Regions from separate parts of the Marinomonas algicola genome, predicted to be linked through region 1. Evidence: predicted binding sites of a transcription regulator. Region 1 holds the regulator's gene; the other holds the start of a gene.
The links. Region 1 encodes PhoB, which activates phosphate uptake and scavenging genes when phosphate is short. Its sites were predicted from a motif close to TGTCATANNNNTGTCANA; they were not measured.

Region 1 (10,361 bases):
CCTTCAAACAAGTCTTTTGAGCGAATAGAAGCCGGTGTGCCTTCCATTTTTTGTGGGTCCATTGTTGATGGCTCGGAACCACCTCCACGCACAAGCTCTTGTTTATCTGCTAGCTTTACGCCTGCAGGCACCTCGGCGGCATGCAGTTGCATTGAGGCAAAAGATGCCGTGATTAATGCCGTGGCTAAAAGTGTTTTGTTCATAATGCGATTACTTCCTTTTATGATTAATTGGACTGTTTTTATAATGTTGGGGAAAGAGACCTTTTTTATGGCCTTTATTCCTGTATTTTCGATAGTCAGTTAAATAAACATGAGACTCAATCGAAATTCTGTATGGGCTGATAGAGTTTATGGAACAACAGAATGCAGAGCGTAAATAAAAATACGAATTTATTTTTTTATTCTTTCAACCAAAGGCATTGATTTAATTAGAATAAACCTATCCATAAAAGGATTGGGAAACTGGTTGTTACGGGTCAGTCGTGGTACTGTTAGCACAATCGATTTTTGACGGTATTTAATGTGATTTCGCATCCTTTCAAAGCAATCGGCGCGTTTTTAAAAGCACTCCCATTGCTATTTTCTCCTAGCTTACGTTTATTTGTTTTAGCGCCTCTATTGGCAAATTTCGCTTTAATGGCGATTTTGTACATGTTTGCATTTAGTTTTTTAACGGGAATGACTGACAGCATGATGTCGTGGCTGCCTGAGTGGTTAGGTTTTTTGGACTGGCTGTTTTATGCGTTATTTGGCGTGGTGAGTACGTTGCTGATGTTTTATAGCTTTTCGGTCGGTGTGAATATTTTAGCGGCTCCATTTATGGGGATTTTGGCCGAAAAAACGGAAGAAAAGTTGACTGGAAAGGTGATCCAAGAAACGGTATCCCTGAATTTTGTTTTGTCTATTGTCTGGCATAGCATTCTTAGAGAGCTACAGAAATTAGCCTACTTTTTACCACGATTGCTATTGTTATTATTTATCTCATTTGTCCCTGTGATTAATGTTATTTCTCCTCTTCTATGGCTGCTTTTTTCTGCCTGGATGTTATCGGTACAATACCTAGACTATTCATTTGATAACAATAAGCTTAGCTTTCGAGATATGCGTGCAAGTTTACGGCGCAAACCCATCGTGTGTTGGTCATTTGGCTTTATCGTAATGATTTTATTGACAATCCCTTTTATTAACTTATTCGTTATGCCATTAGCTGTTGTTGCGGCTACCTGCTTATGGTCAGATATATTTACATTGGATCATGGTCTGGATGGTCGTTCGGCTTTTGGAGTAAGAGAGTAAAATGGCGGTTAAAATTTTAGTAGTGGATGATGCAACCTTCACTAGAGACTTAATTCGTCGCACTTTACGTAAGCAGTTCCCTTCTGCACAGCTAGAAGAAGCGGTAAACGGTCGTAAAGCCCAGCAAATGCTAACGAAAATGACATTTGATATGGTTCTTTGTGACTGGGAAATGCCGGAGATGACGGGGGTTGAGCTATTACAATGGTGTCGAGAACAAGATAACTATAAAAAGGCCGATCTTCCCTTCGTCATGATTACGAGTCGTGGCGACAAGAGTCACATTGTTGAAGCGGTACAGTCAGGGGTAACGGATTATCTTGGAAAACCTTTTTCTAGCGAGCAATTAATTAATAAGGTTATGGCCGCTGCCAAGAAGCATGATTTAGTGTCCGCGTTAACCTCACAAGCCAGTCGTAATCCTGCGGCAACGGATGCTCTAGCCGCTATGACAGGTGGTGCATCAAAGGCTAAAAAGGGGGGGATGACAAGTCATACGGCAGGCTCTTTAGATGTGTTGTTGGGTGGGACAAAAACAGGCTCTGCAACAGCCTCAAAGCCAGCTATTACAGCAAAAGTGGCCACAATTAAAGATGTGAAAATTCCCACCATGGTGCGCTTTGAAGGAAAACAATTTCGCTGTATGGTGATTCAGTTCGCTAAATCAGAAGCGACATTATTAATTAAAAGTGATGACGTTGTTCCCGCGGTATTGGGGCAGTCTGTATTGGACTTGGAGTTTTCGGGTACGGTAAATCGACTGAATTATTATGTGCAAAGTGTGGCGACGACAGAGAAAAAACACGATTCCACTTTTTTAACCGTGACCTTGGGTTTAATTGATCAGGATGACGTAAAAGAGAAATTTATTGACGCTTTATTTAAGAGCCTTTAATAGGGATAGCGCTCTCACTTATCGAACCATAAAACCGAATTTATCATGATTTTATTGTTCTTTATGAGCTAAAGGCTGTTGGATACGCTTCCCTGAAAAGTGACAGGAAAAAACGCTACCCTGCCCTGGTTGGCTAGTGATAAGTAACTTAGCATCGTGATGTAAAAGTACGTGTTTAACAATGGCAAGTCCGAGCCCAGTGCCTCCTGTGTTTGAGCCTCGACCTTTATCGACACGAAAAAAACGTTCTGTTAAACGTGGAATGTATCTCGCTTCAATGCCTAGACCTTCATCTGATACCGAAAAAATGCCTTCATCTAAATGATTTTCCCATTTTATAGTAATGTTGCCTCCGTCAGGGGAATATTTTATGGCATTCACAACAAGGTTTGAAAAAGCGCTATAGAGCTCTCGATAAGAGCCATACAGCCTACACTCTGAACGGATCACGATGTGAATAGTATGTTTGGTGCCTATGGCTTGGACGGAATCCACCACATTGTTGACTAATTCGTTGATGTCATGCCATTGATCGATGTCTCTTTTATCATTACTTTCTAAACGTGAAAGTAATAGTAGGTCTTCAATCAACTGTTCCATACGGTTTGATTGCGTGGTCATATTGTCAACACCTTTTTGCATGCTCTTCGGTAATGAGTCCTTAAACATATCCAGGGTTTCCAAATAACCTTTAATGACCGTTAACGGTGTTTTGAGCTCATGGGATGCATTGGCAACGAAGTCTTTACGCATTTGCTCTAGAAGATGCAAGCGCGTCACATCTCTGACAAAAATAAGATGGTCATTCTGATCATACAGAGTGGTTTGAATTTCTAAATAAATGCCTTCTTGAGACGGCGATTTAATAACTAAAGGTTCGGAGAAACGTTTCTGAGTAAAATAGCGGAAGAACTCTGGATTGCGGACGATATTGGTGACCGGTTGCCCTCTGTCGACGGGTTTCATCAAACCTAAAAATTGCCCCGCAGACGCGTTCCACCACTCAAGGTTCCCTAAATTGTCCGCCATAATGACACCTTCTTTCAGTGCCGAGGTGGAGTTTTCTATTCGAGAAAGTGCGCGTCGCATGCGTTTTTTAGATTTTCTTTGCTTCTTTTGCAGTCGATACACAGCATCAAACACGTCGCCCCAAATTCCTGATGCTTCTGGTGGGGAGGCTTTTCCTAGCCGACGAACCCAGCTGTGGAATTGATACAGCTGATATAAATTGGAGCACAGTCCAAACAGCACAAATAAGAATAGGCACATAAATAATTTGCCTATTAAGATGCCAATGGTGAAACTGACAACTAATCCCAGTGTCCAGCGAATAAAAGCCTGTTGCCAAATCGTTTTCATAATTTACTGCGGAGTTCGTTTACTTGAAAATCGATAACCCGTTCCTCGAACCGTTTGGATTAGGTAATCATGAGTTTCGCCGATTGCTTTTCGTAAGCGTCTAATATGTACATCAACGGTACGTTCTTCTACATAAACATTTCCCCCCCAGACTTGATCCAGAAGCTGTGCTCTGGAATACGCTCTTTCTTGATGGGTAATCAAAAATTTGAGTAAGCGGTACTCTGTCGGGCCCATTTCAAGTGGCGTTGTACCAATAGTAACACGTTGGCTTACAGGGTCTAATAATAGCCCATCGACTTCAATAGGCTCGTCTACGCCTTGAGGGTTGGCACGGCGTAGAACGGCTTTTAAGCGAGCCACGAGTTCTCGAGGAGAAAAAGGCTTAGTGATGTAATCATCCGCACCCACTTCTAAACCTTGAATTTTGTTATCTTCTTCGCTTTTAGCGGTTAGCATAATCACAGGTATTTCTGCGGTAAGAGAATCTCGCTTTAACCGTCTGGTTAGCTCTATACCACTGCCCCCGGGCATCATCCAGTCACAAAGAATGAGGTCGGGCCTATTATCAATGATGATTTCGTAAGCTTGTTGGCTGTTTTCCGCCTCAAAGTAATTATATCCCGCCATTTCCAGTGCAATGGCAATCATTTCTCGTATTGATGATTCATCATCAATTATTAATACAGTTTTACTCGTCACAGCATCTACCCCTAAATCGTAATATCCCTATTAAAGACCTTGAATATGACAATTAGATGAAACTGTCATATTTGTGTCTTATATTTATAAAAGATAGTTCAATACAATGCCTAAAAATATACAGTATCCAATACGGTTATTGTCTAAGAACGAGGTAAAGCAAGCTTGCCGCTCTCTATTTTTAGCTTGTTTATACTGTAAAGAGAACAAAATAGCGGCGACGATCAGACTGAGAAAATAAATGAAAGAAAAGGATTTCAGTACACCAACCCACATTAATAGAGAAAGAGCCAGTCCTTGCAATACAGTGATAATGAGTAAATCATTTTGCGCAAATAAAATGGCTGTTGATTTGATGCCAAGTTTTAAATCGTCATCTCGATCAACCATAGCATAGTAAGTATCGTAAGCAATGGTCCATAGTGCATTAGAGACAAATATCATCCATAAGACAGGGTCCGTTAGTGAACCTCCTTGAGCGCTGTATGCCATTGGAATAGCCCATGAAAAAGCCAGTCCAAGAAACAATTGAGGCAAATGAGTGTAGCGCTTCATAAATGGATACAAAGCCGCGAGTCCAAGTCCAATGAAAGAGAGTAAAACGGTTTTCATATCCGTCATTAAGACTAAACCGAAGCTGCATAGACAAAGAACGGAGAACAGTAATAGAGCTTCTTTTTCAGAAACCGTACCGGAAGGGAGAGGGCGATTCTTTGTTCGCTCCACACCGCTATCCACATGTCTATCGGCATAATCATTGATGACACAGCCTGCGGAGCGCATAAAAAAGACACCAAGCATAAAAATGATGACGATTTTCCAGTCTGGGTCGCCATTACTAGATACCCAAAGAGCCCATAGAGTGGGCCAAAGTAGCAGCAGTGAACCAATGGGTTTGTTGAAACGAGTAAGCTGAAGATAAGCTTGGAGTTTTGTCATAATATTAACTGTGTCACTGGTAATGTTGTGATGGCGGGTAAGAAGGCTTCACTTACTAAAACGCCTTTATTGTACTGTTTAAAAATCGATCGGCGAGCCCAAACCGCTTCATTGACGTTATTAAATACGTTGCTTGGAAGAGAGACTATTTCGATAGGACTCCGTACTAACTTTTTGTCTTTGAATAGAAAGCCTCCCAGAGATTGGCTTTTCAGTTGGCTTAAATGACGCCAATGCCCAATTAAAGCGCTTGCTGGGATAATGGAGCGAGCATAAATCATGGGGGTACCATTAATGTTCAAAATCACTTCTCGAACCCTTGTTGCTTCACGTGCACGTAACGACAATGCCTTTCTCTCTCTTTGAGTCGGCTGCCCCCAACCGTCATTAATGACTTCTATGGACAATATCCCCAGTCTTTCTAACAGCGCGGTTAAAGAACCTGTCTCGCGGAGCCAGAACTTTAGATTATTGGGAATACTGTCCATACGAGCTTGAGACAGAGGTTGCCAATGATAGTCAAATTGTTTGGTTACACTGAAATTTAGCACAAAAAATCTCTTTGTTTTCGCAAAAAATAGGTGTTTATTCGTCAGTAAGCCTAGGATTGAAGTAAGTCCACCATTTCCTGTAATTTACTAGAAGAGGATTGTACTTCTTGATAGATGGAAAGGCACTCCTCTTCTGATAGCCCAATTATTTCAAACACACTCGCCTCTATTTTTTGTCCATGATATAAAGCGCTACAGCAATGTAAAACGCCTGCAAGGGTACGCAAATCCTTGTCTTCTTCTATTTGAGGCGTGTGACTGTATCGAATGGCATTACATATTATGCGAGGAAGCCCCCAATGTCTTAATAGCCAAGATCCTAGCTGTTCTTTCGTAAAATGCAATAAATGCATCTCGATAAGTCTGGATGGGAGGTGTGCGTTTGCTTCGAGATGACGAGCTAAGATTGAGAAATGCGTTGGTAGGACGTGCCCAATAACCAAATAACCAAAATTGTGGAGTAAGCCTGCCAAATAAGCGTAGCCTATCTTTGGACGAATCTTTGCTGGCATCCGTTTAACGAGAGCCTCCATAAGGCTTGCATGAAACACCGCATCATACCAAAAGTTCTGATAATGCCTTGGACCATTCTGAGGCAAATCGAGAATACTTTTCATAGAAAGCCCTAATGCTAAATTCATGACCATATCAAACCCCAATACTCTGATAATAGCATCCTCAACAGATTCAATATTACCAGGAGCACCATAATAGGGTGAGGAGGCCCAGCTAACCACTTGAGCCGCAAGGCTAGGGTCTAAGCTAATGACTTTGCACAACTCATCTGTATCAACGTCTTTACGACTGCATAAATTAATGATTTTCTTGGCCGATACTGGTAGCGGAGGCAACTCTAATGTTTCTTCTAACCTCTGTTTTAAGCGAATTGATTGGAAACGGCCTAATGCTGCACTGAGGTGTTCTTTATCAGAGGCATGATTGTCATGTATGGGATGGATATGGTTCGTCTGAATTGTAAAGCTCTCGTAGGAACAATCTATTTTCTCAAAAAGAGAGTCCAGCTCTTCAACCGATATTTCAATATAATCGGCTTGAACGTCTTGGCGTAAAGACACCTTTTTCAATGTTAACAAGCGCCTATCGATTAATGTCGGTATTTTTGATGAGCGGGTAAGTGGATCCCCTAGTTCATTGAAGTGGGTAATTGGCTCTAATCTGCGTTTTGTTATCCGAGAGAGAGCAGACAAATCGAGAATATCGGCTTCTGAAAAGATGACCTGTAGCTTCCCTGCCTGATCGCATAAATGAACAATTCTTGCTTTGATAGCATCAGATACCGGTGTCTGCATACGATATAGCCCGTATAAATAAAATAAGTTAACCAATTTATCAAATTATTAACGATAAAAAGCCCCTAAAAGGGGCTTTTTATAAAACTAAGCATTCAGCCTGAATTTTAGTGGTTCAAAATCTGGCTTAAGAAGTTTTGAGTACGATCATGTTGAGGGTTATTGAAGAACTCATTGGGTTCGTTTGCTTCAACAATTTCACCTGCATCCATGAAGACCACTCTATCGGCAACGGTTTTAGCGAAGCCCATTTCGTGAGTTACACAAATCATGGTCATGCCTTCGTCAGCAAGTTGAACCATGACATCAAGTACTTCCTTGATCATTTCAGGGTCAAGAGCCGATGTTGGTTCATCAAATAGCATAATGCGAGGCTTCATACAAAGGCCGCGTGCAATAGCAACACGTTGCTGCTGACCACCAGATAGTTGACCTGGAAATTTAGCCGCTTGGTTCGCTATTTTAACGCGTTCAAGATAATGCATCGCGATTTCTTCAGCTTCTTTTTTAGGTGTCTTACGAACCCAAATTGGCGCCAAAGTTAAATTTTCCAAAATAGTAAGATGCGGGAAAAGGTTAAAGTGTTGAAACACCATACCGACATCTTTACGAATGGCTTCAATGTTTTTCAAGTTATCATTCATGGTAATACCATCAACAATAATATCGCCTTTTTGATGCTCTTCTAGACGGTTAATACAACGAGTCATTGTCGATTTACCGGAACCAGAAGGACCGCAAACAACGATACGCTCACCTGATTTTACACTGAAGTTGATGTTCTTTAGGACGTGAAAATCACCGTACCATTTATTAACATCGTTAAACTCTATAATTGTTTTTTCGCCCTGCTCTAGTTGAGCCAGTGCCATATTGCGTTCAGTCATTTTTATAGGCCTCAAAAAAATAGTCTAGTTTCGCTTGTGTCCGGTTTCTAATTTGCGTTCTATCGCCATAGAATATCGGGACATACCAAAACAGAAAGCCCAATAAACGAAACCAGCGAATGCATAGCCTTCAACACTTGTACCTAACCAGTTTGAATCGTGAGTAGCGGCTTGAATCCTTCCTAATAAATCAAACATACCGACGATGTAAACTAACGTAGTATCTTTAAATAACCCAATAAAGGTGTTTACGATACCAGGAATTACTAACTTAAGCGCTTGAGGCAAAATAACCAAAACCATAGACTGCCAATAGGTTAACCCCATTGCGTCCGCTGCTTCATATTGCCCTTTTGGAATGGCTTGTAAGCCACCACGAATAACCTCAGCCATGTAAGCCGCGGAGAATAGGGTGATACCAATAATGACACGCATCAATTTATCAAAGTTCAAACCTTCTGGTAAGAACAATGGAATCATAACAGATGCCATAAACATGATAGTGATTAGAGGAACAGCACGTACCGTTTCAATGAACACAATACAAACTGACTTAGCTATTGGTAAATTTGAACGTCGACCAAGAGCTAATAATACCCCTAATGGAAAGGAAGCCACGATACCAACAACACCAAGTAGAGTGGTTAAGAATAGTCCGCCCCATTTAGATGTTTCAACGATTGCAAGACCAAAAACACCGCCAGCAAACATAAAGTAAGCAACAACCGGGTACACAACTAGAATCGCAATGGAAAGGTATAGTTTATTGATCCCTTTCAGTGCAAAACTGGCCACCATTAACACCAATAGAATGACGGCTAAATTGATTCGCCAAACTTCTTCACTTGGATATAAGCCATAGATGAACTGTTCAAAATACGCCCCTACAAATGCCCAGCAAGCGCCTGTATCGGCTTTACATGCTTGACTGCTTGACCCAGTCCAAGTGGCATCAATGATGCCCCATTGGATAACAGGCGGCACTAACAAATACAGAATGTACGCACTGAATAAGGTTAAAAACACATTCAGTGGAGAGGATAGTAAATTTTGTCTTACCCATGCCACAGCACCTACTGAATTAATTGGAGGTGGTAGGCTTGGAGAAGGTTTAAATATAATCGCCATATTCGCCTCTTATCGTTCAGTTAATGACATTTTCTTGTTATACCAGTTCATAAAGAACGAGATAGATAAACTCAATGAACCGTATACCAACATACATAAACCAATCGTTTCAATTGCTTGACCTGTTTGGTTTAGCGTTGTCCCCATCACTACGGCCACTAATTCAGGGTAAGCAATAGCCGCACCTAAAGAAGAGTTTTTCGCCAAGTTGAGATATTGACTGGTGAGTGGTGGAATAATCACTCGTAATGCTTGAGGTAACACAATCATACGTTGAGTTAGACTGTCTGCTAGGCCTAAAGATCTGGCGGCTTCGGTTTGTCCCCAGTTCACCGATAAAATGCCCGCACGTACGATCTCGGCAATGAAAGACCCAGTGTAAGTTGATAGAGCAATCAGAACGGCCACAAACTCAGGTGGAAGTACCATGCCCCCAGTGATGTTGAAACGGCTTTTTGCAGGTAGATCAAACTCAATAGGTGAACCTGCCATAAAATAAAAAGCCAAGGTCATTACAATAATGATCCCTAAAGAGCCCCAATACGCAGGAAACCATAATCCAGTTCTTGTCTGGCGCTTTTTAGCCCAAATAACCAATGCAATAGAGGCAATAATAGACGCAATAAAGCCAAAAATAACCAAACCAAAACCATCTTGAAAGATCGGGTTGGGTGAGTATATGCCACGTTTATTGAGCATAAAGTCACCAAACAAAATACTGTTTCTAGGTGAGGGTAGCGTTGACAGAACGGCGAAATACCAGAAGAACATTTGCAGTAGTAAAGGAATATTACGCAGAGTTTCTATGTATACCGTTGCCAATCGAGAGACTAACCAGTTCTTTGATAATCTCGCTAACCCCATGATTATGCCAATGATTGTCGCGAAGAAAATACCTATAAAGGAAATTACGAAGGTATTAAGCAAAGCCACAATAAAAGCGCGACCATAGGTGTCTGCTTCAGTATATTCAATTAAGTGAATTAGAACTGGGAATCCGGCAGGTTCATTTAAGAAGGTAAAACCTGTTGATATTCCTCGGTTCTCCAAGTTAGCTTGAAGGTTGCTGAATAGGTAATAACCTACAAAAACCACCAAGGCTAAAAGCGCTATTTGAAAGATGAGGGCGCGATTGCCAGCATCATTAAAAAAGCTATTATTATTAGTCGAAGTTTTATCGCTCATCTCGTTTCAGGCAAAAGAATTGCTCGTCAGATGGAAAGGAGGGAGATGCACAGCTACTGAATTGTAGCTGTGCGATACCATGGTATTTGCAAAAATTAGCAAATATT
Region 2 (6,511 bases), 1.0 Mb from region 1:
ACGTATTTAGGCATAAAATAACTCTCACCCTTAACCTCATAAAGTAGAAAAGCTTCCGGTTCATGGTTTGTATCCCTAAAAGGAGCGGATATCTCTGAATTATAAGCCTGCCAATAAGCCTGTTGCGTATAAGCAAACCATAAGCTGGTATCGGTATTAAAAACATTATTAGAGACAGGGAACTTCAAGCTAATTTGAAATTTAAATTCCACACTGTCTAAGCTTTCATCGGATAAAGTACTTTCCGATTGGTTACGCGAGTTTGGATTATGAGTATAAGCCAAAGGCAGAAAGTAATTTGGCTTATGAGGTGTAATGACAAAAGGGTTTGATGTTGTTGCATTTTCTCTACGAATTCGCTGTTCCAGCAAACCATCAGATAGCTTAGCTCGTTCACTAATAGATAAGGGCTGCTCAGGCTCATCGCCTAAATTCTCTAAAGCAGGAGAAATAGTCTCAATGAAGGAAGCTTCTTTTGTATTTTTACCTTCTTTTCCCTGTTTTGAAGCGTCTTCAGCAAAACTAGGAAAAGCAAAAGAGCACGCGACAAACAAAATAACTTTATTAATCATAATTTTCATACTTTTTTAACAAGGAATGGCCTAACGACGATGAGTTGGAACGGTACTCTTAGAAAAGCTTTTAACAAAATCAATTGCTGGCATTGGCCGACCAAAATAATAGCCTTGAAAACGAAGACACCCCATATTCTGCAATTCACAATAATGTTCTTCGGTTTCAACTCCCTCTGCAATAACTTCGATATCAAGCGCTTTTGACATCGCAATAATCGCTGCAATAATCGCTGTATCACTTTTATCTACCAACAAGTCCCTGACAAAAGACTGATCAATTTTCAATCTATTGATTGGTAACGTCTTAAGATACTTCAAAGAAGAATACCCGGTCCCGAAGTCATCAATTGATAAGAACGCGCCCAGCTCTCTTATTTTATTCATTTTTTCACGGCTAATGGTCAAATCACCAAGAAGCATACTTTCTGTAATTTCTAAATCAATATATTCAGGCGCTAAAGAATATTTAGTCAAGAGCATTTCTAAAGCAAGCAGGAAATCAGATTGTTGAAATTGAATAGCACTCACATTAATTGACAATTTCCAATCTGATTGCCAAAACCCCTCCTTAATCCAAACAGACAATTGTCTAAAGGACTCTTCCATTACCCAATCACCAATACTATTAATTAAGCCAATTTCTTCTGCTAAAGGAATAAATACGCCAGGAGGCGTAAAAGAACCATCCGCTCTTGGCCAACGAATTAGTACTTCTGCACCAGTACAGGCCCCATCAAAGGCATTTTGTGGTTGGAAATACAGCTCAAATTCTCCATGCTCAATGGCTTCATGCATGGACTTGTCCATAGACATACGCTCATCACTCATGGCTTGCATTTCATGAGAATAGAAACGATAAGTATTTCTGCCAGCATCTTTTGCTTTATATAAAGCGGTGTCAGCTTGTTTCAATAAAATCGTCGCATCATTTTCAAGGTCATTAAATATCGTAATGCCGATACTTACGGTGATGTGTAGCTCATGCAAGCCAACATTTTTCGGCATGGCGAAAACAGATATGATTTCTTGGGCAAAAAGGGCAATTTTTTCAGAAACAAACTCTTCACTACCTTCAATATTTGGCCAGAGCACAACAAACTCATCACCTCCAAGTCGCGCCGTTACCACCTCATCTCGGTTAAGGCTTTCTAAATCCGCAGCAACTAAACGCAGTAAATTATCGCCTACATTATGGCCTAACGAATCATTTATATTTTTAAATCGATCTAGATCTAAGAATAATAAAGCACCGGTTTTCTTCTCTTTTTTATTACTTCGGCTAAAACTATCCAATCGATCTAATAAATATCGTCTATTCGGCAACTGCGTTAAAGGATCATAAAAAGCCAAACGATTAATTCTATCCTCAGCTTCCTTTCGTGCCGAAATATCTCGTACTAACAACAGTACTTCTACTTTATGCTGTAAATTGTATTTTATCAGTCTAATTTCGACAGGAATTTTAATGCCATTATCTGAAAGATAGTGTGTTTCCAATGTAAGAGGTTGATCAAGCGCTAAAGAAACCAGTAAATCGTTAAAATACTCCCATCCCTTTGCTGTATGAAACTCTTCCATATAACAACCTAATAACTTATCTTCTTTACGATCAAGAAGACGCTCACTTGCTTTATTTACCAAACAAATTTTTCCATCTTCTTCTACTAGAAAAATGGCGTCGCCAGCGTGAGCAATAATCGCTTGTGTATGAACGATATTGTATTCAAGCGCCGTATGTGTATCGGTTAATTTTTGAAATACTCTACTAAATACCCGACTTAATTCTCCGAGTTCATCATTCTCGTGTCCTGCCGGTGTAATAATTGGAAGCCTATGTATCGATTTACGACTTGATTCAGATAGGGTAACGGTGAGTTTTTTAAGTGGTCTAGTAACCATGTAGTAAAAGAACAACGATATCAAAGACGCCAATAGAATGTCTTTTACTAAGGAACCGATTAACAAAAGGACATTCTGTTCCAGAATCTCTTCTATTAAAAATTCTCTATCGGCGGTTAAAATAATTTTTCCCAAAATAACATTACGGTCTTCATAGCGTAATACCAACTCAAACTGATCGATCTTTGGTAACAACCAATTCGCCATCTCTATATAAAAAACCGAATGTTGTACACTTCTCGAACTTGAGGCAAATATGTTGCCATTTTCATCCAGCATTTCCGCTTTTAAGACATATTTGTTTTGCATTAGTCCATTAATTTGTTGTTGAGCCAACACTTCGTCTATCCTAAAAGCCGCCTGAACCGCTGGCTTTTCAACAACAGCTAGCAATGCATTAAACTCTTGGGAAATGGCTTCACGACTGGAGATTACATTTGAATAGAAGGTAAGTGCACTCACAATGAGGCTGAGGATAACGGCTAGCAATAATGTGGCAATGGCTTGCTTACCAAACAATGAACGAGTAAACGCAAACTGCAACCTAACCTCCTAAGGATATAAAAGCGTTATCTTCTCAGATAGCCCTTTTAAAATCATCACTCTTTTTAGTTAAAATACCACATTATTACATTTTTTTGACTACATTATTTGACCAGTTGTATTAGAATTAACCAATTAAAAAATACTGCAAACAGTATATATAACTCTCTGAATAATAATAGGTGGATTTAAAAAGAGTTGATAAAAATACTCTTTTTAGAATGAATAAAATAATAGCCCCTCTCTCTTTTTAATAGACAAAAAAAAACCACACCTAATTACTTAGACGTGGCTTTTTCCTAATCACTTTTTAACCAATGACAGAACCGTCATCACGTGTAATCGCAATAACGCTTGAACGAGGAATAGAGTCACCGCCATCAGGCCAGTTTGAATTGCCTTTTTCCCCTGGATGTTGAACACTGATAAACATCGTTTTTTTATCGGAACTCCAAGCCGCTCCTGTAATTTCACATTCATTTGGTCCAACCAAGAAACGACGAATCTCACCCGTTTCAGTGTCAGCAACCAACATCTGGTTATTACCTTGACCAGCAAAACCGTCTTTATTGGAATAATTTCCATCGGTTTGAATCCACAACAATCCTTTTGAATCAAACTTAAGTCCATCGGGAGAGTTAAACATGTTATCTTGATTAATGTTTTTAGAACCAGCATTGGCGTCATCATAGACAGCAGGATTACCCGCTAACAAGAATAAATCCCAATTAAACTCTTGAGAAGTATGATCTTCGTTTATTGGTTTCCAACGCACGATTTGGCCAAAGTTATTTTTAACTCGAGGGTTAGGCCCAACAGCAGGAGTCGCATCACCACCAGCGTTGGTTTTCACTCCTCGGTTTTTATTGTTGGTTAAGCAGCAATACACTTCTACTTTGTTCGGATTCGATGAAACCCACTCTGGGCGATCCATGGTCGTTGCGCCCACTTTAGACGCCGCTAGACGAGTATGAATCGCAATTTCAGCGTCTGTCATACCTGTGGTTTCAGGTGTAAGGGCAAGCCATTCACCTTTATTATTCTCATGAAATTTAGCAACAAACAAAGTACCTTTTGAAAGCAATTCAGAATGATCACCACCCGCCGTGTATTTTCCTTCTGAAACGAAGCGGTATAAAAACTCACCTCGCTCATCATCACCTAAATACACAACAACATGGCCGTTTGCCGCAATCGCTACTTCAGCATTCTCATGCTTAAAGCGACCTAGTGCCGTACGCTTTTTCGGCATTGAATTTGGATTAGTTGGATCGATTTCAACAATATATCCAAAACGATTTGGTTCATTTGGGTTTTTAACAAGATCAAAGCGATCGTCCGCCATCGCCCAGTTATAACCTCGATCCTTAGTACTTACACCGTAACGTGCCAACTCTGGACTGATCTTATAATTTTCATCACTGGCAGAAAAATAACCATTAAAATTTTCTTCGCAAGTGAGGTAAGTTCCCCATGGTGTTTGCCCATTACCACAGTTATTCCAAGTACCTTTAGCCACTTCTCCTTTAGGATCTGACGATGTTTTTAACAGCGCATGACCACGAGCAGGACCCGTTATAGCCATTTCAGTGTCGGCCGTAATACGACGGTTATACATAGAGTCTTTTACTACTCCCCATTTACCGTCTTTTTGATTGATTTCTACAATGGATACGCCATGAGCCGCTTTTGATTTGCGAATATCGTCGGCTGTTACAGCAATACCACCTTCTCGATTAGACAGTAACGTTTTAGAATCTGTGTATTCGTTGTTAACGGCTAAAATATTTTTACCATTATGTCTGAAAAATGCTAGGCCATCACTGTGATCACCAAATGCCATTTCCTGAGATGCTCCTGTACCACCTGTTGACTTATCAAGTTCAGGTGCTTTTGACCATAATGGATCTCCCCACGAGGTCACAACTTGCCAGCTGTATCCTTTTGGAACGGTAACCGTGTCGAGTGCATTTGCTTTTACCATGTCAAAAGCCAATCGGCTTGACTTATTACCCGCCGCAACAGCATTAGCCGCCGATAACGTTGTTGACCCCATGACAAACGCGGTGGCCCCAAAAGCCGCACCGCCACCTAAGAATGAACGGCGAGACATGGATGCTTCCGCCACATTATCAAAATCAACAACCGAGGGCGCAGGACGAACGATTTCATCAAACTCATCAAAACCAATTTCAACTGTGTTCTTAGTGGTCATCTCTCATTACTCCAAAACATAATTTAGTTATTAAGCAGCATCATGCACTTATGCTAAGAACAAATGTAATAGATTAATATGTCAATGACGTGACAGTTTAGTGAAGCTCTAGAAGCAATAAAGAGAACATTAGAAGAGTGGGCATAGGGGGACTAATAAGGTATGGATTGTGTCAACCCATACCGACACGATACTCGTTAATCTTTCAAAAGCATATCAAGTTGAGAATAACCATGTTTAAGCCAAATTTTCATGCGCTGTCTTTCCGCAATATTCATTAGGCGACGATCATTCGCTACAGCCCAAAAGCTGGAATTATTAAAATCAATTTTTTGGGTTAACTTTGTTTGCAGCTTCGCTAGTTCAAAAAATTCCGCTTCACGCTCAACCGCTTTTAAATAGGTCTTTGATTTATGGAAGCGAGAAAAGTTGTCTCCACGCCCTAAATTTTGCACCACAACAAACGCCAAACCAGATTGAGTGTACTTAGTCATAAGTGTATCCAGTAAAGTCACAGAGTCGGCTCCGTCATCCATCACATGCCAAAGATATACTTGGCAACCCATCTCATCTAGCAAACCAAATACATCCGTTTCTTCGATCCACTGGCCCAAAGACTGAGACGTTTGAGCGGCTAAATCAATAATCAAATCATTTTCTGGATTCTCATCAATAGCCGTTAACATGCCATCAAGGCTGTCTTCTTCACCAATAATAACTGGAGACGCAAATTCAGAATAAAAACGTGAAAAAGTCCCATGTGAGGAGTCACAATCAAATCCTAAAAACGGTATGTCACGATCAATATAGTACTGTGCCAGCAATCTAGATGTCATCGATTTACCTACACCACCCTTCTCTCCACCAATAAAGTGAACTTTACTCATATTATCCTCAACTTAAAAATTAAAGCCTATTGCACTTGTAACTAGCTGAATATTGGAGAGTCGTATTGCTCTGGCTCATCAGAGTAAATGGTGACATTCCAATCTTCAGCTAACCCCTCTTCCGCTACACAGTATTTTTCAAAAAAACCACCAATTTCCTCCCTTTTGCAATGGGCTTCAAATGACGCCATATCAGCCCATATTTCATTAAAGACAATAGGAAAGCTTTTACCCTCAGCAAAAGGGCTGGGTATATGTCGAGTAACAATGTATTGCAGGCACCCATCTTCTCTTAATGTATTCGGCTCTAAAGACTGTAAAACCTCAAACAAGGCTTTTTCTTTGCCTGGCTTCGCCTTAAATTGAGCCATGCAGTACACTTTTTTTGACAT

Region 2: the regulator PhoB is predicted to act here: its motif matches at 5,310-5,327, upstream of IEZ33_RS14850 (PhoX family protein).

Annotation. Positions count from the first base shown of each region.
Region 1 is NZ_CP061941.1:4,228,430-4,238,790, reverse strand. It holds gene IEZ33_RS19495 (peptide ABC transporter substrate-binding protein) at 1-203, opposite strand, end outside; gene cysZ (sulfate transporter CysZ) at 525-1,298, shown strand; gene IEZ33_RS19485 (response regulator) at 1,300-2,193, shown strand; gene phoR (phosphate regulon sensor histidine kinase PhoR) at 2,245-3,552, opposite strand; gene phoB (phosphate regulon transcriptional regulator PhoB) at 3,556-4,254, opposite strand; gene ubiA (4-hydroxybenzoate octaprenyltransferase) at 4,339-5,193, opposite strand; gene IEZ33_RS19465 (chorismate--pyruvate lyase family protein) at 5,190-5,744, opposite strand; gene IEZ33_RS19460 (HDOD domain-containing protein) at 5,795-7,054, opposite strand; gene IEZ33_RS19455 (amino acid ABC transporter ATP-binding protein) at 7,162-7,941, opposite strand; gene IEZ33_RS19450 (amino acid ABC transporter permease) at 7,966-9,069, opposite strand; gene IEZ33_RS19445 (amino acid ABC transporter permease) at 9,079-10,254, opposite strand; gene IEZ33_RS19440 (amino acid ABC transporter substrate-binding protein) at 10,360-10,361, opposite strand, start outside.
Region 2 is NZ_CP061941.1:3,232,170-3,238,680, forward strand. It holds gene IEZ33_RS14840 (phospholipase A) at 1-572, opposite strand, end outside; gene IEZ33_RS14845 (putative bifunctional diguanylate cyclase/phosphodiesterase) at 603-3,017, opposite strand; gene IEZ33_RS14850 (PhoX family protein) at 3,328-5,232, opposite strand; gene IEZ33_RS14855 (P-loop NTPase family protein) at 5,430-6,119, opposite strand; gene IEZ33_RS14860 (putative quinol monooxygenase) at 6,161-6,511, opposite strand.